DNA from 3 places in the Eubacterium sp. F2 genome. Region 2 is predicted to be linked to each of the others. Evidence: predicted binding sites of a transcription regulator. Region 2 holds the regulator's gene; each other region holds the start of a gene.
The links. Region 2 encodes HrcA, which represses chaperone genes, less so after heat shock. Its sites were predicted from a motif close to TGTTAGCACTCNNNNNNNNNGAGTGCTAACA; they were not measured.

Region 1: ACI77B_RS05005 (Hsp20/alpha crystallin family protein) is a predicted target of HrcA. The motif match lies at 2,945-2,975, and genes of this name have one in related genera.
Region 3: clpB (ATP-dependent chaperone ClpB) is a predicted target of HrcA. The motif match lies at 2,058-2,088, and genes of this name have one in related genera.

Annotation. Positions count from the first base shown of each region.
Region 1 covers NZ_CP176393.1:1,196,100-1,201,789, forward strand. The annotation lists gene ACI77B_RS04995 (OFA family MFS transporter) at 170-1,420, shown strand; gene ACI77B_RS05000 (Hsp20/alpha crystallin family protein) at 1,592-2,017, opposite strand; gene ACI77B_RS05005 (Hsp20/alpha crystallin family protein) at 2,409-2,834, opposite strand; gene ACI77B_RS05010 (B3/B4 domain-containing protein) at 3,386-4,087, shown strand; gene ACI77B_RS05015 (pyridoxal phosphate-dependent aminotransferase) at 4,214-5,404, shown strand; gene ACI77B_RS05020 (PHP-associated domain-containing protein) at 5,622-5,690, opposite strand, start outside.
Region 2 covers NZ_CP176393.1:182,968-188,657, forward strand. The annotation lists gene dnaK (molecular chaperone DnaK) at 1-1,058, opposite strand, end outside; gene grpE (nucleotide exchange factor GrpE) at 1,207-1,809, opposite strand; gene hrcA (heat-inducible transcriptional repressor HrcA) at 1,817-2,869, opposite strand; gene hemW (radical SAM family heme chaperone HemW) at 3,018-4,199, opposite strand; gene lepA (translation elongation factor 4) at 4,183-5,690, opposite strand, start outside.
Region 3 covers NZ_CP176393.1:1,492,049-1,497,738, reverse strand. The annotation lists gene clpB (ATP-dependent chaperone ClpB) at 1-1,950, opposite strand, end outside; gene ACI77B_RS06300 (3-hydroxyacyl-CoA dehydrogenase) at 2,266-3,225, opposite strand; gene ACI77B_RS06295 (bile acid:sodium symporter family protein) at 3,517-4,509, opposite strand; gene ACI77B_RS06290 (putative polysaccharide biosynthesis protein) at 4,879-5,690, shown strand, end outside.

The sequences.
Region 1 (5,690 bases), 1.0 Mb from region 2:
GGGTTGTTTTTTTTATTCTCTGAAATGGATATGGGGGATGACTTCCTCTGTACGGCAGTTTCGTTTTCTGCAATTATTCCGATGTTCAGGGAAAACAGGAAGACACCCCAACCTTATGTTCAGGTACGAGGCATTCTGTCATGTACCTGGAAGATTCGGAGGTCATGACATGATGAAACTTATCGAAAACAAATGGATGCGCGCAGCGGTTCCGGCTCTGCTGATTCACTGCAGCATCGGAACTGTCTACTGCTGGTCGTCCTTCAGCGGCGCTCTGGCGGAACGGATCGGCACTTCTCCGGCACTGATCGGATTTGCCTTCAGTCTGGCAATCTTTTTTCTCGGCATGTCTGCCGCTTTTGCAGGCCCATTTATTGAAAGAAACATTCACAAGGCAAGCCTGATCGCCTGCCTCTGTTTTACTGCCGGCATGGCGGGAACGGGACTCTGCATCCGCTATTCCAGTATGCTGGGAAGGGGACTGACAACAGCCGGAATTTTCCTGTGTTATGGATGCATTATGGGAATCGGTCTGGGAATCGGCTATCTTACGCCGGTAAAGACTCTGATGCTCTGGTTTAAGGATAATCCGGGCCTGGGAACCGGAATTTCCATTATGGGATTCGGCCTGGCAAAGGCAATTGCAAGCCCGGTCATGAACACGTTACAGGGGAAGATCGGCCTTGCGAATATGTTTTTTGTCCTGACAGGCGTGTATTTCCTGATGATGATGCTCGGTCATTTTCTCCTGAAAAAACCGGAGGGCTGGATTGAGCCGAGGGTAAAGAGCCATGTCAATCGCCTGCGTTTCTTTAAGAATAAAACCTATGCGGGCATCTGGCTGATGTTTTACATCAACATCACCTGCGGACTGGCCCTGATTTCTTATGAGAAGCCGATTCTGCAGCTGGCAGGATTCGGAATGGCGGCGATCAGCGTCGTTCAGTCTCTGACCGCGGCGTCCAATGCTCTGGGCCGAATCGGATTTTCCAGCTTCAGCGATCATCTGAAGGACAGGAATTCTGTGTATAAAGCGATTTTCCTGCTGTGCATCGGTGCGGCGCTTCTGGCATTTTCTGTTTCTGCTGTTTCTAAAGGAATTATGGTCATCGTATTTATCCTGCTTCTTGTGGTGAACGCCGGATACGGCGGGGGATTCAGCACACTGCCTGCGCTTTTGTCCAGCCGTTTCGGCATGAAGAACATCAGCACGATTCACGGCGTGGCGCTGTCCGCATGGGCCTTTGCGGGACTTTCCGGAAACCAGCTCACGGCACTGATTCTCCGTCTGACAGGGTCCTATGAGAATGTCATCATCGTTCTTGCGGGTCTGTATCTGATTGCTTTCCTGATCGCGCAGTTCGTAGTCGGAAAGGAAGAGGAGGATATCTGCGTTCCGGGAGGAGCGGCGGTAAGATAAAAAAGAGTTCCGGACTGACAGAATCCGGAGCTCTTTTTCTTTTAGAATTGTAAGTGAGTGTTTGAATATTGGTTGGATTGGTTTATTGGTATTGCCTGGAAAAGCTCATTGATTGATCATCCGGTCCCCGGCGTATTGGCTTTTGCCGGGACCGGGGTCAGAAAGAGGGGATTAACCCTCGATCTGAATGAGGTGATTGTCCTCGACTTCTGGCTTGTCTTCCTTCTTAGGAACACAGACGGTCAGAACACCATTATCGAATTTCGCCTTGATATCCTCTTCTTTTACATCTTTGCCGACGTAGAAGCTTCTGGAGCAGCTGCCCTGGAAGCGCTCGCGGCGCAGATACTTTCCGTCCTCATCTTTCTCGTCATTACTCTTGCTTGTAGAGGCCTGGAAGTTCAGGACTCCGTCTTTCAGCTGGAGCTTTACATTATCCTTGCTGAATCCCGGCAGATCCATCGTCAGCTCATAATGATCACCGGCGTCTTTTACGTCACTCTTCATCAGTGTCGGATCGGTACTGACGGTTGGCCAGTCCATGATATCATTAAAATCGTTAAATAAATTATCTCTGAATACGCTTGGGAACAACATAATGAAAACCTCCTTAATTCTTTACTCGTGTTTATACAGCCTGCGCTGTTGCTCAGCCGGAACTCTCAGCTGTTTTCAGTGGATTTAGCACTGTGTACCTGAGAGTGCTAAGCTGAATCTATAATAAGAACCCCACCCTTTCACGGCGCTGAAGCGCCGGACGGGTACCCGGGAACCTTGCGATCGTCTAATGAGCAGATCTACAAGCCGGTACCGCGTCAACTTGCAGCACCGGACGTGATTGCTTTAGGAATCTATGTAATGTCGAAAATATCGATCCTGAATGATGGCTTTAGGAAAAGCCTGATCTATATGCAGTCCGCTGATCCGGATGTCCGGATCTGGCGGCTGTTATCAAATTTATCTATATCTTCATCTTCATGCGAGGGGATTAACCTTCGATCTGAATGAAGTGGTTCTGTTCAACCTGAGGTTTCTGCTCCGGCTTTGGAATGCAGACGGTCAGAACACCATTGTCGAACTTTGCCTTGATGTCGTTTTCGGTAATATTCTTGCCGACGTAGAAGCTTCTGGAGCAGGTGCCCTGGAAACGCTCGCGGCGCAGGTACTTACCGTTATCATCCTTTTTATCATTGTTCTTATTGGTTGTAGCTTCAAAACTCAGTACTCCGTTCTTCAGCTGCAGCTTTACATCTTCTTTCTTGAATCCTGGCAGATCCATCATCAGTTCATAGTGGTCTCCGGCGTCCTTTACGTCGCTCTTCATCAGTGTCGTATCGGTGCTGACGGTCGGCCAGTCTATGAAATCATCAAAATCATCAAAGAATCCATTTCTGAAAATGCTCGGTAACATCATAACGAAAACCTCCTTTTATGTTCACACCCCTTCCGGATTTTCATCCTTCCGGAATGTTTCCATCTACTCTCTAATCTCTATCCCTTTGACAATTCTTATTATACTCATTTTGTTAGCACTGTCAACATGTGAGTGCTAAAAATTTTAAAAAAATTTGGGTATTCTGGAGAGAATCGCTGTAAAACGTTGGAATTCTGCGGTTTTTGAATTTAAATTATTCCAATGATTTCCAGATCTTATTCTGGATCTGTCGCAGGTTGATGGGAAATCACAAGTACGATTGAGAAATAAAGCATCATATTTGATGGCCGGGATAAGCAGACGGCGGGATTCAGCTTCTGAAATGGAGAGCTTTACTCATCCGGCAGAAAGATATCGCTGCTGTGGCGCTGGAAATGGTGATCGTCCACGATAACTACAGAGAGAAAAGTGGGTTATTAATTTCACAATATCGGCTTTTCCTTGAAACTCTACATCTATATGTTAAGATAAAAGATAAGAAAAGTTGGTTGATATTACAAGAAAAACAGGAGTTTTGTGGAGGGCAGACATTGAAATTTGAGGTTGAGAAGGAAGTATTCAAGCTTCTGCCGGAATATATCGTTGGAATCGTTACGGTAGACGGAATTGACAATCACGGAGAAAATGGGGAAATCGAGGAACTGCTCAGCAATGCGGTCAGCGAATGCAGCAGCGCCTTTGAAGGCATCAAGGCCAAGAAGGCGGACGAGGTCCAGCCTTACCGCGAGGCCTTCCGCAAGATCGGCATCAATCCGAACCGTTACATGTGCTCAATCGAGGCACTGATTGACCGTATCTCCAAAGGAAAGGGAATGCCGCATATCAACCCGGCAGTTGACCTGGGAAATGCGGTTTCCCTGAAGTATCGTCTCCCGATCGGCGCCCATGACAATGGAACGATTGAGGATGCGCTGATGGTCCGCTACACCAGAGAAGGGGACGTTTTTATCCCGTTTGGTTCGACAGAGCCGGACAACCCGAAGGATGGGGAGGTCGTCTACGCCTCCGGAAATCAGGTCCGCACCCGCCGCTGGACCTGGCGCCAGAGCCAGATCGGAGAAATTACGGAAGACACCACCGCCATCCAGTTCCCGATCGACGGATTCTCCGACTTCAACAGGGAGCAGGTAGAAGCCGCCAGAGACGAGCTGGCAGACCTTCTTAAGAAGTATTTCGGCGGAACCGTTCACACCGGTATGGTGGACGTGCAGAATCCGGTTTATGAGGACTAGCTTTTTCCTTGCGCATTGATTTTTGTCAACTATTACTGTGCAGGGAGATATTAAGATATCGTATACTATATAATAGAAGAAATATATCGGATATATAGTGAAGAATGTGAAAATGGAGGTAAAAGAATGATTGCAAATTCAATGATTCCGCTGGTGCAGGGCAATTCCGCAGTCAGAGCGATGTTTGAAAAGGGAAAGCAGATGGCTGCAATTTACGGTGAGGAGAATGTCTACGATTTCAGCCTGGGCAACCCGAACCTGTATCCGCCGGAAGCAGTAAAAGATTCGATTATTGATATCCTGAACACAGAAGATCCGCACAAGGTGCACGGATACATGTCCAACGCGGGATTTGAATCCACCAGAAAGGCAATTGCGGATAACCTGAATAAGCGCTTTAACACAGATTTCGGCGCAAAGAACATCATTATGACGGTCGGCGCCGGCTCCGCGATCAATGTTGCGCTGAGAACCATCCTGGACCCGGGCGATGAAGTCATCGTATTTGCTCCGTACTTCGTTGAATACAGAAATTATATTGCGAACTATCACGGCGTGACGATTGAAGTTTCCCCGAATCCGGAGTACGGTTTCATGCCGGACATGAAGGAGTTTGCCTATAAGATCAACAGAAGAACCAGAGCGGTCATCATAAATACGCCGAACAACCCGACCGGTGCGATTTACCCGGATACCGTCATCAAGCAGATCGGCGACATCCTGGCTGCCAAGGAGCGTGAACTGGGAACCACGATCTACCTGATCTCTGATGAGCCGTACAGAGAGCTGATTTACACCGACAAGCCGATTGTCTGCACATCCAAGTTCTATGACGATACGCTGATTGCCTATTCCTTCAGTAAGTCCCTGTCCCTTCCGGGAGAGAGAATCGGATACCTGGCCATTCCGGACATGTCCGACCAGTCTGCTGAGTTTATCGAGGCTGCAACGATCGCAAACAGAATCTGCGGCGATGTAAATGCGCCGTCCCTCATGCAGCTGACGATTGAGCGCTGCCTGGATGAGAAGGTAGACATTGACTACTACAAGAAGAATGCGGAAGATCTGTATGATATCGTCACATCAGCCGGTTTCGAGTGCGTCAAGCCGGAAGGAGCCTTCTATCTGTGGATGAAGTCACCGGTTCCGAACGAGAAGAGATTCGTAGAGGCTGCTGAGGAAGAGCACATCATCCTGGTTCCGGGAAGCTCCTTCGCAGGACCTGGAAATGTCAGACTCTCCTTCTGCGTATCTCATGAAATGATTGAGCGCTCCAGAGATGCCTTCATGAGACTTGGAGAGAAATATTTCAAGTAAGAATATAAAGAGAGGGCGACAGGACAAAAAGTGGCGGAGCAAGGCCGCTGCCCGGCTGTGTCTGGCTGATGACAGAGCCTGATCCAAGGCAGGGAACCGGCCGCCGTCAGAGATTACGCCTTTCACGTAAAAAGGGAACTGCCTCCTGTGAACATGAAGTCACGGGATGGCAGTTCCTGTTTTCTTGCCCGGCTATATTTTGCCGGAACATAATCTTCTAAATGTTGTAATCCCCAAGGATCTTATGCACGACTGATCTGCGGTAAGGCTTGAAAATCAGTCCCAG
Region 2 (5,690 bases):
ACTCCGGCCTGAATAGCAGCTCCGATTGCTACGCACTCATCCGGATTGATGCCCTTGAAAGGCTCCTTGCCGGTTTCATTCTTAACGGCTTCCTGAACAGCCGGGATTCTGGAAGAACCACCGACCAGAACGATCTTAGACAGTTCGGAAGCGGTAATTCCTGCATCCTGCAGTGCCTTGCGTGTAGGCGGAATGGTTCTCTGAACCAGGTCAGAAGTCAGCTGGTTGAACTTAGCTCTTGTGAGCTCCATATCCAGATGCAGCGGACCCTCAGCAGTTACCGTAATGAACGGCAGGTTGATGTTGGTGGTCTGTGCAGAAGACAGTTCCTTCTTTGCCTTCTCGGCAGCCTCCTTCAGTCTCTGCATAGCCATGTTGTCCTTACGCAGGTCAACGCCGTGCTCCTGAGCGAATGTATCTGCCATGTAGTTCATGATTGCGTTATCGAAGTCATCGCCGCCCAGGTGTGTATCACCGTTGGTAGCCAGTACTTCGAATACGCCGTCACCCAGTTCCAGTACGGAGACATCGAATGTGCCGCCGCCCAGGTCGTAAACCAGGATCTTCTGGGATCCGGTCTCTTTATCAAGTCCATATGCCAGGGAAGCTGCTGTCGGCTCGTTGATGATTCTCTTTACATCAAGTCCTGCGATTCTTCCGGCATCCTTGGTTGCCTGCTTCTGTGCATCAGAGAAGTAAGCCGGTACAGTGATAACGGCTTCCGTAACCTTCTCGCCCAGATAAGCTTCTGCATCGTTCTTCAGCTTGGTCAGGATCATCGCGGAAATGTCCTGCGGTGTGTAATCCTTACCGTCAATCGTTACTTTATAATCCTCGCCCATATGTCTCTTGATGGAAGAAACAGTTCTGTCCGGGTTGGTAACGGCCTGGCGCTTTGCTGTTTCTCCGACCAGTCTCTCACCGCTCTTGGTGAATCCGACTACAGACGGTGTTGTTCTGTTTCCTTCTGCGTTAGTAATTACTGTAGGCTCTCCACCTTCCAGAACTGCTACACAGCTGTTCGTTGTTCCTAAATCTATTCCGATTACTTTCGACATAACGAAATTCCTCCTTGTTGATTAATTCTCTCCCAAAACCCTTAAAAAGACGGGGTCTCATCTTCCGGTGAGAACATCCATATATAGTCAGGCCTTTCGGCCGGGCTTGCTTGTTTATCTGCCGGAACTCTCTTTCCGGCAGGGGCCATTACTGGTTGACCTTGACCATTGCCGGACGGACGACTTTTCCGTGCAGTTTGTATCCTTTCTGCAGGACGCCGGTTACCTGACCGGACTCATAGTCCTCGTTGTTATCCGTCATCACTGCGTGATGGAAGTTCGGATCGAAATCCTTACCCAGGGCTTCGATTTCTTCCAGTCCGGATTTCTCCAGGACTTCACGGAACTGCTTGAAGATCATGCTCATGCCCTTTTCATACGCTTCATCGGCGCATTCCTGAGCAAGCGCACGCTCGAAGTTATCCAGGACGGTCAGCAGTTCTGCCAGGATCTTCTGATTTGCGTAATCATAAATCTCAGATTTCTCCTTTTCGACTCTGCGCTTGTAGTTCTGGAAATCCGCCATCAGACGGATATACTTGTCATTCTGATCATCTGCATCATCCGAATCTTTCTTATCCGCGTCCTTCTGCTCATCAGACTTTCCGGATTCTTTTTCCGCTTCTTTCTGATCAGCGTCGTTCTTCGCGTCATCAGAAGAAGTCTCAGCGGCCTTTTCCTCAGATGTGTCCGGGCCCTGCTCTTCGGCGTTCTGATTCTGCTTCGGATCTTTTTCTTCTGCTTCTTTCATTTTCTCCTCATCCATTGTTATCGTCCTCACCGCCTCCGTCTATTTTAAATGCATCATTCAGGTTATCCGTAAGATACTGGACAATCGAAGTGATTTCATCGTATTTCATTCTTGTCGGACCGATGACACCGATCTTTCCGGCGAAACGGCCGTTCACATGGTAGGTCGCTGTAATCAGCGAGCAGTCCTTCAGTTCCTCATCCGTGTTCTCATCTCCAATGGTGACAACCATGCCGTTGTCTCTGTCCATCAATGTTTTTACCAGCTCATCCCGGTTATCAAACAGCGAAATGAAATTTTTTGCACGTTTCAGATCTGTATATTCAGGCTGATCGAAGATATTACTCAGACCATCCATGTAAAATCTTACATTCAGCAGATTCTCAAGCGTGTGCATGAAGTTCGGCATGACATCTCTGGCCAGCGGACTCATCGCGGCGATATCATCCTGGAATTCCGAAATGATATTATCCTTCAGGAAATCTGTAAGCTGCCGCCCGCGGTAAGTATAGGTCAGTGTCTTGCTCAGAACCCTCAGCACCTCATCCGAAACCGGCTGCTCCAGATGGATCAGATCGTTGGATGATTTTCCGCTCTCGGCAACCGTCATCAGAATGACTGTATGCTCATCAACCGGCAGAAAATCTACAAACTTCAGTCTGTCTTCATCCTGCACCGGACTCAGTGCAAATGCCGCCAGATTGGTGATCTCTGACAGCAGGTCTGCTGCTCTCTGAATCGTCTTATCAAGTTCATCGATATCACTGTGCAGGGTATCCTTGATCATTTTCTGTGATTCCTGCGGTATCTCGACCTTTCCCATCGAGTTGTTCACATACCAGCGATATGCCTTGTCCGACGGCACACGGCCCGCAGATGTGTGCGGGTGAGTCAGGTAACCCATCTCTTCCAGGTCACTCATCTCATTTCTGATGGTTGCCGGACTGAAAGCATTATTGAACTCCTTAGAAAGGGTTCGCGAACCGACAGGCTCTGCAGTCCTGACATAATCGCCGATAATCTGCTGCAGGATCTTAAGTTTTCTTTCTGTCAGCTCCATATCTCATCTCCCCCTTTTTTGCTTGTTAGCACTCAACTCTTAGAGTGCTAACTGCTATATATAATGTACCCCACTAAAGAAAGAATGTCAACACTAATTTCTATAAAAAGAAGGGGGGATTTCTGCGCTTATTTCGCAGAATCATCCCCTAAACAAACAGGGCCATGATTTCATTCGAGACGGGAATCCCTTCCCGGGTCAGAAGGATTCGTCCTTTCTCTTCTCTGACCAGCCCCCTCGACTGATATTCCTCGAACTCCTCTCTGCGGTCAGAGAACACATCCCAGAGCGGTTTTCCGAACTGCTCCCTGAACTTTTCCAGGCTGACTCCCTCGTCCGTCCGGAGCGCCGTAAACACATACTCTCCGCAGTTTTCCAAAAATGTATTCACATGCCGCTCGCTTCCCGGATATTCGGTAATTCTCACCCCGTCCAGAAAGGAACTCGCCGACGCGCCCACACCCAGATAATCCTGAAATCTCCAGTATTTCAGGTTGTGGCGGCACTCGTAACCCGGCAGGGCGGCATTCGAGATCTCATAATGATGGTATCCCGCGTCTCCCAGCAGGTCCAGGGCCCGGAAATACATCTCTGCATCCTTCTGTTCATCCAGCTCCGGAATCCGTTCCATCTTATAATCCTCATACAGAGGCGTGCCCTCTTCAATCTGAAGCCCATAGAACGACAGATGTTCCGGCCTCAGCGCAAGGGCCTTTTTCATTGTATCTTCCCACTGCGCCGTCGTCTGCCCCGGGAAATCAAACATCAGATCGATGTTCACATTCCTGAATCCGGCCTTTCTCGCCATGTCATAACTCTTCAGAAATTCCTCCGCCGTATGGATTCTCCCCATCGCTTTCAGGATTCGATTGTCGAACGACTGCAGCCCGATGGACAGCCGGTTCACCCCCGCCTCTCTCAGGCATTTCAGCTTTTCCTCCGAGAGCGTGCCCGGGTTTGATTCCATCGTGATTTCCGCGCCCTTTTCCAGACAAAAAGCTTCCTGTACAGAGGAGATCAGCCTGGAAATATATTCCGCCGGAAGAATGCTCGGCGTCCCGCCGCCGATAAACATCGTGTCCACCGTATAACGGCCGGCAAGTTCACGTCCCCGCCCCAGAATTTCCGTAATCAGTCTGTCCACATAAGCCGCTTCCTTCTGCGCGGCATCTGGGTCCTTTCCCACAGCCTGCGAATAAAAGCCGCAGTAGCGGCATCTTGAAATGCAGAAGGGAATGTGAATATAAATGCCGAGCGGCCTGCGCGTATTCTGCACGGGCCGCATCTGCTCATTGTTATCATCAGGATTCATTTTATTTATCATCATCATACTTCAGTACAGCAGTGAAAGCTTCCTGCGGAACCTCAACCTTTCCGAACTGCTGCATCCGCTTCTTTCCTTCTTTCTGCTTCTCCAGAAGTTTCTTCTTTCTGGAAATGTCTCCGCCGTAGCACTTGGCGATTACATCCTTGCGGTAAGCCCTGACCGTTTCACGGGCGATTACTTTTTGTCCTACAGCGGCCTGAATCGGAACCTCGAACTGATGCATCGGAATGACTTCCTTCAGCTTTTTGCAGACAAAACGGGCGCGGCTGTAGGCCTCGGAACGGTGCACGATCATGGAGAAGGCGTCCACGATGTTCTTATTCAGCAGGATGTCCAGTTTCACCAGATCAGATTTCTGGTAGCGGACAAATTCATAATCCAGGGAGCCGTAACCCTTGGTCATGGATTTCAGGGCGTCGAAGAAGTCGTAAATAACTTCATTCAGCGGGAGTTCATAGTGCAGCTCCACGCGGTCGGTGGTGATGTAGTCCATGCCCAGCATGGTGCCGCGGCGCTTCTGGCAGAGTTCCATGATGGATCCGACGTAGGTCTTCGGCAGCATGATGTCGGCGTTGACAATCGGCTCCTCGATGTGGTCGATTTCCGAAGGATCCGGCAGATTGGTCGGGTTCTGGATCATCTTCACGGAACCGTCCGTCAGAATGACTTTATAAACTACGCTTGGGGAGGTCGTGATGATGTCCAGGTTGAACTCTCTTTCCAGACGCTCCACAATGACTTCCATGTGGAGAAGGCCCAGGAATCCGCAGCGGAAACCGAATCCCAGCGCGGCAGATGTCTCCGGCTCAAAGAGAAGCGATGCGTCGTTGACCTGCAGGCGCTCCAGGGCTTCTTTGACAGATTCGTATTTCTCGCCTTCCGCCGGATAAATTCCGGAGTAGACCATCGGCTGAACCTTTTTATATCCTGGCAGACTTTCTTTTGCCGGATTATCCGCAAGCGTGACGGTATCACCGACTCTGGCATCTCTGACCTGCTTGATGGCCGCGCAGATGTAGCCTACGTCGCCGGCGCGCAGGAACTTGGCCGGAACATGGCTCGGCGCCATGACGCCGACCTCCGTGACTTCATAATTTGCCTTGGCCGCCATCAGACGGATCGTATCGCCGACCTTCACCATTCCGTCGAACAGTCTTACGAAGATCACAACGCCCTTGTAGTTATCATATACGGAGTCGAAAATCAGTGCTTTCAGCGGTGCGTCCACATCACCCTGCGGCGCCGGAATATCCGTGACGATCTTCTCCAGCAGATTCTCCACGCCCATGCCGGTCTTGGCCGAGACTTCCGGCGCGTCCTCCGCGTCGATGCCAATCATCTCTTCAATCTCTTCCTTCGATTCCTCCGGCCGGGCACTGGCCAGGTCCATCTTATTCAGGCAGGGCAGAATCTCCAGATCCTCATTCAGCGCAAGATAGACATTTCCCATAGTCTGCGCCTCCACGCCCTGTGTCGCGTCCACGACCAGAACCG
Region 3 (5,690 bases), 1.1 Mb from region 2:
TCTGGAGACGCTGTACTTTTCCATGTACTCGGACATATCGATACGGATCATGTTCTTCTCATCGTCGAACAAAGCTTCCGTCAGTGCCTTGGCCAGTTCTGTTTTGCCGACTCCGGTTGGCCCCATGAAAATGAAGGAACCGATCGGGCGGTTGGAATTCTTCAGGCCGGCACGGGCTCTCAGGATGGCCTCGGAAACCGCTTCAATTCCTTCATCCTGACCGATGACTCTCTTATGCAGGATTTCCGGAAGATGCAGCAGCTTGTTTCTCTCGGTCTCGACCAGCTTGGAAACCGGAATTCCGGTACGGTCTGCAACGATTTCCGCAATCTCGTTCTCGCCGACTTCCATCTTCAGAAGCTGGCTGTCCTTGCTGTTCGCAACCTTGTCCTGCAGCTCTTTCAGCTGGGCTTTCAGTTCAGGAATGGTGCCGTTGACCAGTTTTCCGACCTGATCCCAGTCACTTCTTCTCTGTGCCTCTTCACTCTGGTGCTGTGCCTGATCCAGCTGTTCCTTCACGCTCTTGATCTGGTCGGCAACAGAACGCTCGCCGCTCCACTGGGCGGTGATGGCCTTCTTCTGATCTTCCAGATCAGCCAGTTCCTGATTCAGTTTCTCCAGACGGTTCTTCGCACTTCTGGTATCTTCCTTCTTCAGGGAACTCTTAGCGATGTTCAGTTCCGCGATACGGCCCTTGATCTCTTCCAGCTCTCTCGGCTCACTGTCAATTTCTGTACGGATTCTGGCGGCAGCCTCATCCATGAGGTCGATGGCCTTGTCCGGCAGGAAGCGGTCTGTGATATAGCGGTCAGACAGTTTCGCGCAGGCAATCAGCGCGTCATCCGTGATTCTGACGCCCTTGTGGTAAATCTCAAAACTGTCTTTCAGTCCTCTCAGGATTGCAATGGTATCTTCTACCGTCGGCTCTCCGATCATGACCTTCTGGAAACGACGCTCCAGCGCCTTATCCTTTTCCATGTACTTTCTGTACTCATCCAGCGTCGTCGCGCCGATGCAGTGCAGCTCGCCTCTTGCCAGCTTCGGCTTCAGCATGTTGCCGGCATCCATGGATCCTTCCGTCTTTCCGGCGCCGACGATGGTATGAATCTCATCGATGAACAGAATAATCCGTCCCTCCGATTTCTCAATTTCCTTCAGAACCGCCTTCAGACGCTCCTCGAATTCACCTCTGTACTTGGCGCCCGCAATCAGTGAACCCATATCCAGCTCAAAAATCGTCTTATCTTTCAGTGTATCCGGCACATTGCCCTCGTAAATTCTCTGGGCCAGGCCTTCTACAACGGCGGTCTTACCAACACCCGGCTCACCGATCAGCACCGGGTTATTCTTGGTTCTTCTGGACAGGATCTGGACCATTTCACGGATTTCCTTATCCCTTCCGATGACCGGATCCAGCTTGTTCTCCTTTGCCAGGTCCACCAGATCGCGTCCGTATTTCTCCAGCGCATCGTAGCTGTCCTCCGGCGTGTTGCTGGTGATTCTCTGGTTTCCGCGGACCTTCATCAGCTCCTTGAGGAAGTTATCCTTTGTCACACCATACTGCTGAAGAATCTGCGCGGACGGTGTGCCGTGCTCCTCAAGCAGAATCAGATACACATGCTCCGTACTGACATACTCATCCTTAAACTTCTTAAACGCAAGGTTCTCCGCCTTCGTAAACAGCTGATCGCTGCGGCGTCCCAGATAGACATTATCCGCGTTTCCGGACACCTTCGGCATTTTATTCAGTTCAGCGCCGAGACTGCTCTGCATGGCCGTCACATCCACATTCATGTTCTTCAGAATGCGGTCGACCGTCCCCTGCTCGTCCTGCAGCAGAGCCAGATGAACATGTTCCGGCATCAGTTCCTGCTGGCCGTATTCCAGTGCCAGCTGCCGTGCCGATTCTACTGCCTCCTGCAGTTTCTGCGTATACCTCTCAACCTTCATTATCCTTCACCTCTTTAATTACTCAAGCGCAGTTCCGCGGAGCTTCTGCCTCGTTTTTTCTGCTCTCTGCTTTCATTATACCCACTCCATTCCAGAAGTAAAGACTTTTTTGGCACTCATTTCGATAGAGTGCTAATATTTTTTGAACAAAAGGAAAACCGCCAGGGGATCATCCCGCTGACGGCATTCCGCATTCGATTGATTCAGTTGAATATAGTAGATCCCGGCTGAACCGGTAATCTCTCCATTCCATCCGGCCGCCCCAATGCCGGAAGCATCGCTGATCGCTTTACAGTCCCTTCCGGGACCAGGGGCTTACTGATACTTATAGAATCCCTCGCCGGCATTCATTCCGGTCTTTCCCTGCTGGATATAGGACTCCAGCAGTTTTGCGATCCGGTTGCTCATGGTTCCCGGCTCGGTTGCGTCCGGCGCATTGCTTACAATATTATATGCCGTCTGCAGTCCGACAACATCCAGGATGCGGAACGGTCCTACCGGCGCGCCTGTTCCCAGCTGCCAGGTCTTATCGATTGTTTCCGGATCAGCGACTCCCTTTACCAGGAGTTCTTCTGCCGCATTCAGGAAAGGAACAAGCAGGCTGTTCAGGATGTATCCCGGCTGCTCTTTATGGAGCTGAAGCGGAATCATGCCGATACTTGCTGCAAACTCTACGACACGCTGGTAAACTTCCGGATCAGTTCCCGGATGCCCCATGACTTCTGCCGTGTTGTTCTTCCAGATTTCATTGGCAAAATGAAGGGCAAGGAATTTCTCCGGCCTGCCGGTATCCTCTGCAAACATGCTTGGGAGCAGGGTGGAGGAATTGGTGCAGAGGATAGTCTTTTTCGAGAGAAGCGGAGCCAGACGTTCATAGAAATCTTTCTTCTGCTGCGGGTTCTCTGCCATAGCTTCAATGACAATATCCGCTCCGCGGACGGCTTTCGCGAGATCTGTTTCCAGACGGAGATCTGCATAGGCTGCTTCCGCCTGCTGTTTCAGCGCATCAATGCTTTCCGGCGTTGCCTTGCTGAAATCATCGATCAGGCCTCTGGCATACAGTTTCGGTCCAAGAGGCTGTCCGATGAGTTTCTTCTGCTCTTCCAGTGTCTCCTGGTAAACCTTGCGAAGATGCTCCAGCTTTGGACGTGCCCTCTCAATGGAGCCTTCACTTCTCAGCCAGATCGTGACATCGTATCCCTTATATGCACTCTGATAAGCAATCTGACTTCCCAGGACACCGCCGCCTGCTACTACAACCTTCTTCATTCTCATCTCTGACATCTCCCTTCTATCGGATTCCGGAACATCGTTCCGGAGAAATTTCTAAGTTTTGTTTACGTTCATGAACATTTCCCTTGTCTATATTATACATCATTGTATTGATTTTGAAACAATTGATATTTTATTAACGAAATCTTTTTATTCTTTGTTCAACTGATGAAATCTAGCCGTTTTAAGTGATTGACGAGTTTTTAACACACAAAAAAATACGCGTAAAATACAAAACGCGTATTTTTTCTCTCAACTGTTAGTTTTTTCACAAGGAAGCCAGGAGGATTTCCGTTACGATTCTCTTTTATCCGCCGATGCAGCTCTCAATTCCTTCCGGCTTCTTTCCCGGAGAATTTTGCCGAATCTGTGCCCCAGGATTCCTGCCAGCATCTGCTGGAAGAGGGTTCCCACCAGAACCGGGAAGATTGCGCCGCCCGGAAAATACTGCGCTGCCAGAACAGCTCCGACTGAAATGTTGCGGATGCCGCCGCTGAAGATCATGGTTGTGGCGTTCGGAACGCTCACACGCATGAGAATGGTAATGGCGAACATGACAAAATACGCAAATACAATGATGAACAGCATGAACAGAAGAACCAGAAGGTAGAGCGGCTTCAGGTGCAGCAGATAAGGCGCGACCTTGGTGCTGTTCAGGGTCATGACACAGATCATGGCAATTCTGGCAAAGGGTGTGACCTTAGGCCGCAGCGTCTCCTTCGCCTTCCCGTGGGTCAGCTGATTCAGCGTCAGTGCCAGAAGCGACGGAATGACGATCATGATGATCATACTCCTCATCATCGGCCAGGCCGGGATGTGAACCACGGTGCCGAGAATCATCGACAGCACTACGGGAAGCAGGAAGGGTGAAACGAGGGTGTCCAGAACCATGATGGACAGGGACAGCGCCATGTTTCCGCCATACAGCTCCGCCCAGGTCATTCCCATCATGCCGGCCGGCACAATCTGCTCGATGACAATTCCCGTAACCAGGTGCATATCATTGTGGAAAAAGATCATGCCGAGAAGGTAGCCCAGAACCGGCATCAGAAGATGTAAAAACGCGAGGACCACGAAAACAGGCAGCGGATGGCGGCCGACGTCTTTCAGGGCCTTGAAATTGGAGCCCAGACTGCCCTGGAAGGCCATCACCATGAAGAAATAGGCGGCGAGCCACTGGTAGTCTGAAAACCATCTGGACACCAGAACGCCCAGCAGGACACAGCTCGGCGCGACGAAGGTGATATGCTTCTCTATAAATGAATTAAAGGAATACAGATATTTCATTGATTTTTTTCCTGATTTCTGATAGATTCTCTTAGATACATGCTGACGCAGGCCTGGAAGGCATCAGATCCTGCCCTTCAGGCAATATGTGTCTATCTTACCACGCTTTTCATACGGCCAAAAGAAAATGACGGCGATTTTTCGCTTCCCGCTGTATTTTCTGCCGGAAACGGTGAAAAGTCACAAAAAATTCATATACGGATGCGTCATTCATGGTATAGTAGAAATTCGGTAAAGCGGTCTGCCTGAAGAATGCGTACATGCATTCAAGCAGGGGCTTCTGCGGAATAAGGCTAACCTGACCTCCCGGCCCGGACCGGGGAGACCTGCCTGCCAAAACTGTTTCTCTGAGAGTAATAAGGAAAACATATGTCTAGAAAAAATTCAGCTGTCGGCGGCGCCGCAATACTGGCCGCCGCGGGAATCATCGTTAAACTTCTCGGATTTGCATTCCGTATTCCTCTGACCAGATGGATCGGCGCATCCGGAATGGCGGACTACACACCGGCATACGACGTGTACAGTCTGCTCCTGATCGTCGCTACATCCGGTATCCCGGTTGCGATTTCCAAGCTCGTATCGGAACGCTGCGCAGTCGGAGAATATAAGGAAGCGGGACGAGTCTTCCACATCGCGCGTCTTCTGATGTGGGGCATCGGAATCACCGGATTCCTGATCCTCTGGTTCTTCGCAGACCCGATCGCAAAAGCCATCGGTATTCAGACTTCCGCGCTTTCTATGAAAGCAACCGCACCGGCGCTTCTGTTCGTCCCGATCATGTCTTCTTACAGAGGATTCTTCCAGGGTCTGCAGATCATGCAGCCGACGGCGCTGTCGCAGATTGCCGAGCAGATCGCCCGCGTCATCGTCGGACTCGGCGCCGCCTACCTGCTCTTTAAAGGGATGATCCTTCCAAACTCTCTGAACGAAGGGTATACCGGTATTGAGGCTCTGCGTCTGAAGGGAGCTGCAGGAGCCTGCCTGGGCGCGTCCGCCGGAGCACTTGCAGGATTCCTGGTTATGATCTGGATCCGCTTTATGTACCGCCATATTCTGGCACGCAAGGCCGCAAAAGATCACAGCACCGTCCACGAATCCGGAAAGAAGATCCTGAAGCGCATCATCTGGATCGCCTTCCCGATCACACTGGCCGCCTGCATCATGCCGATCGTCAACCTGAT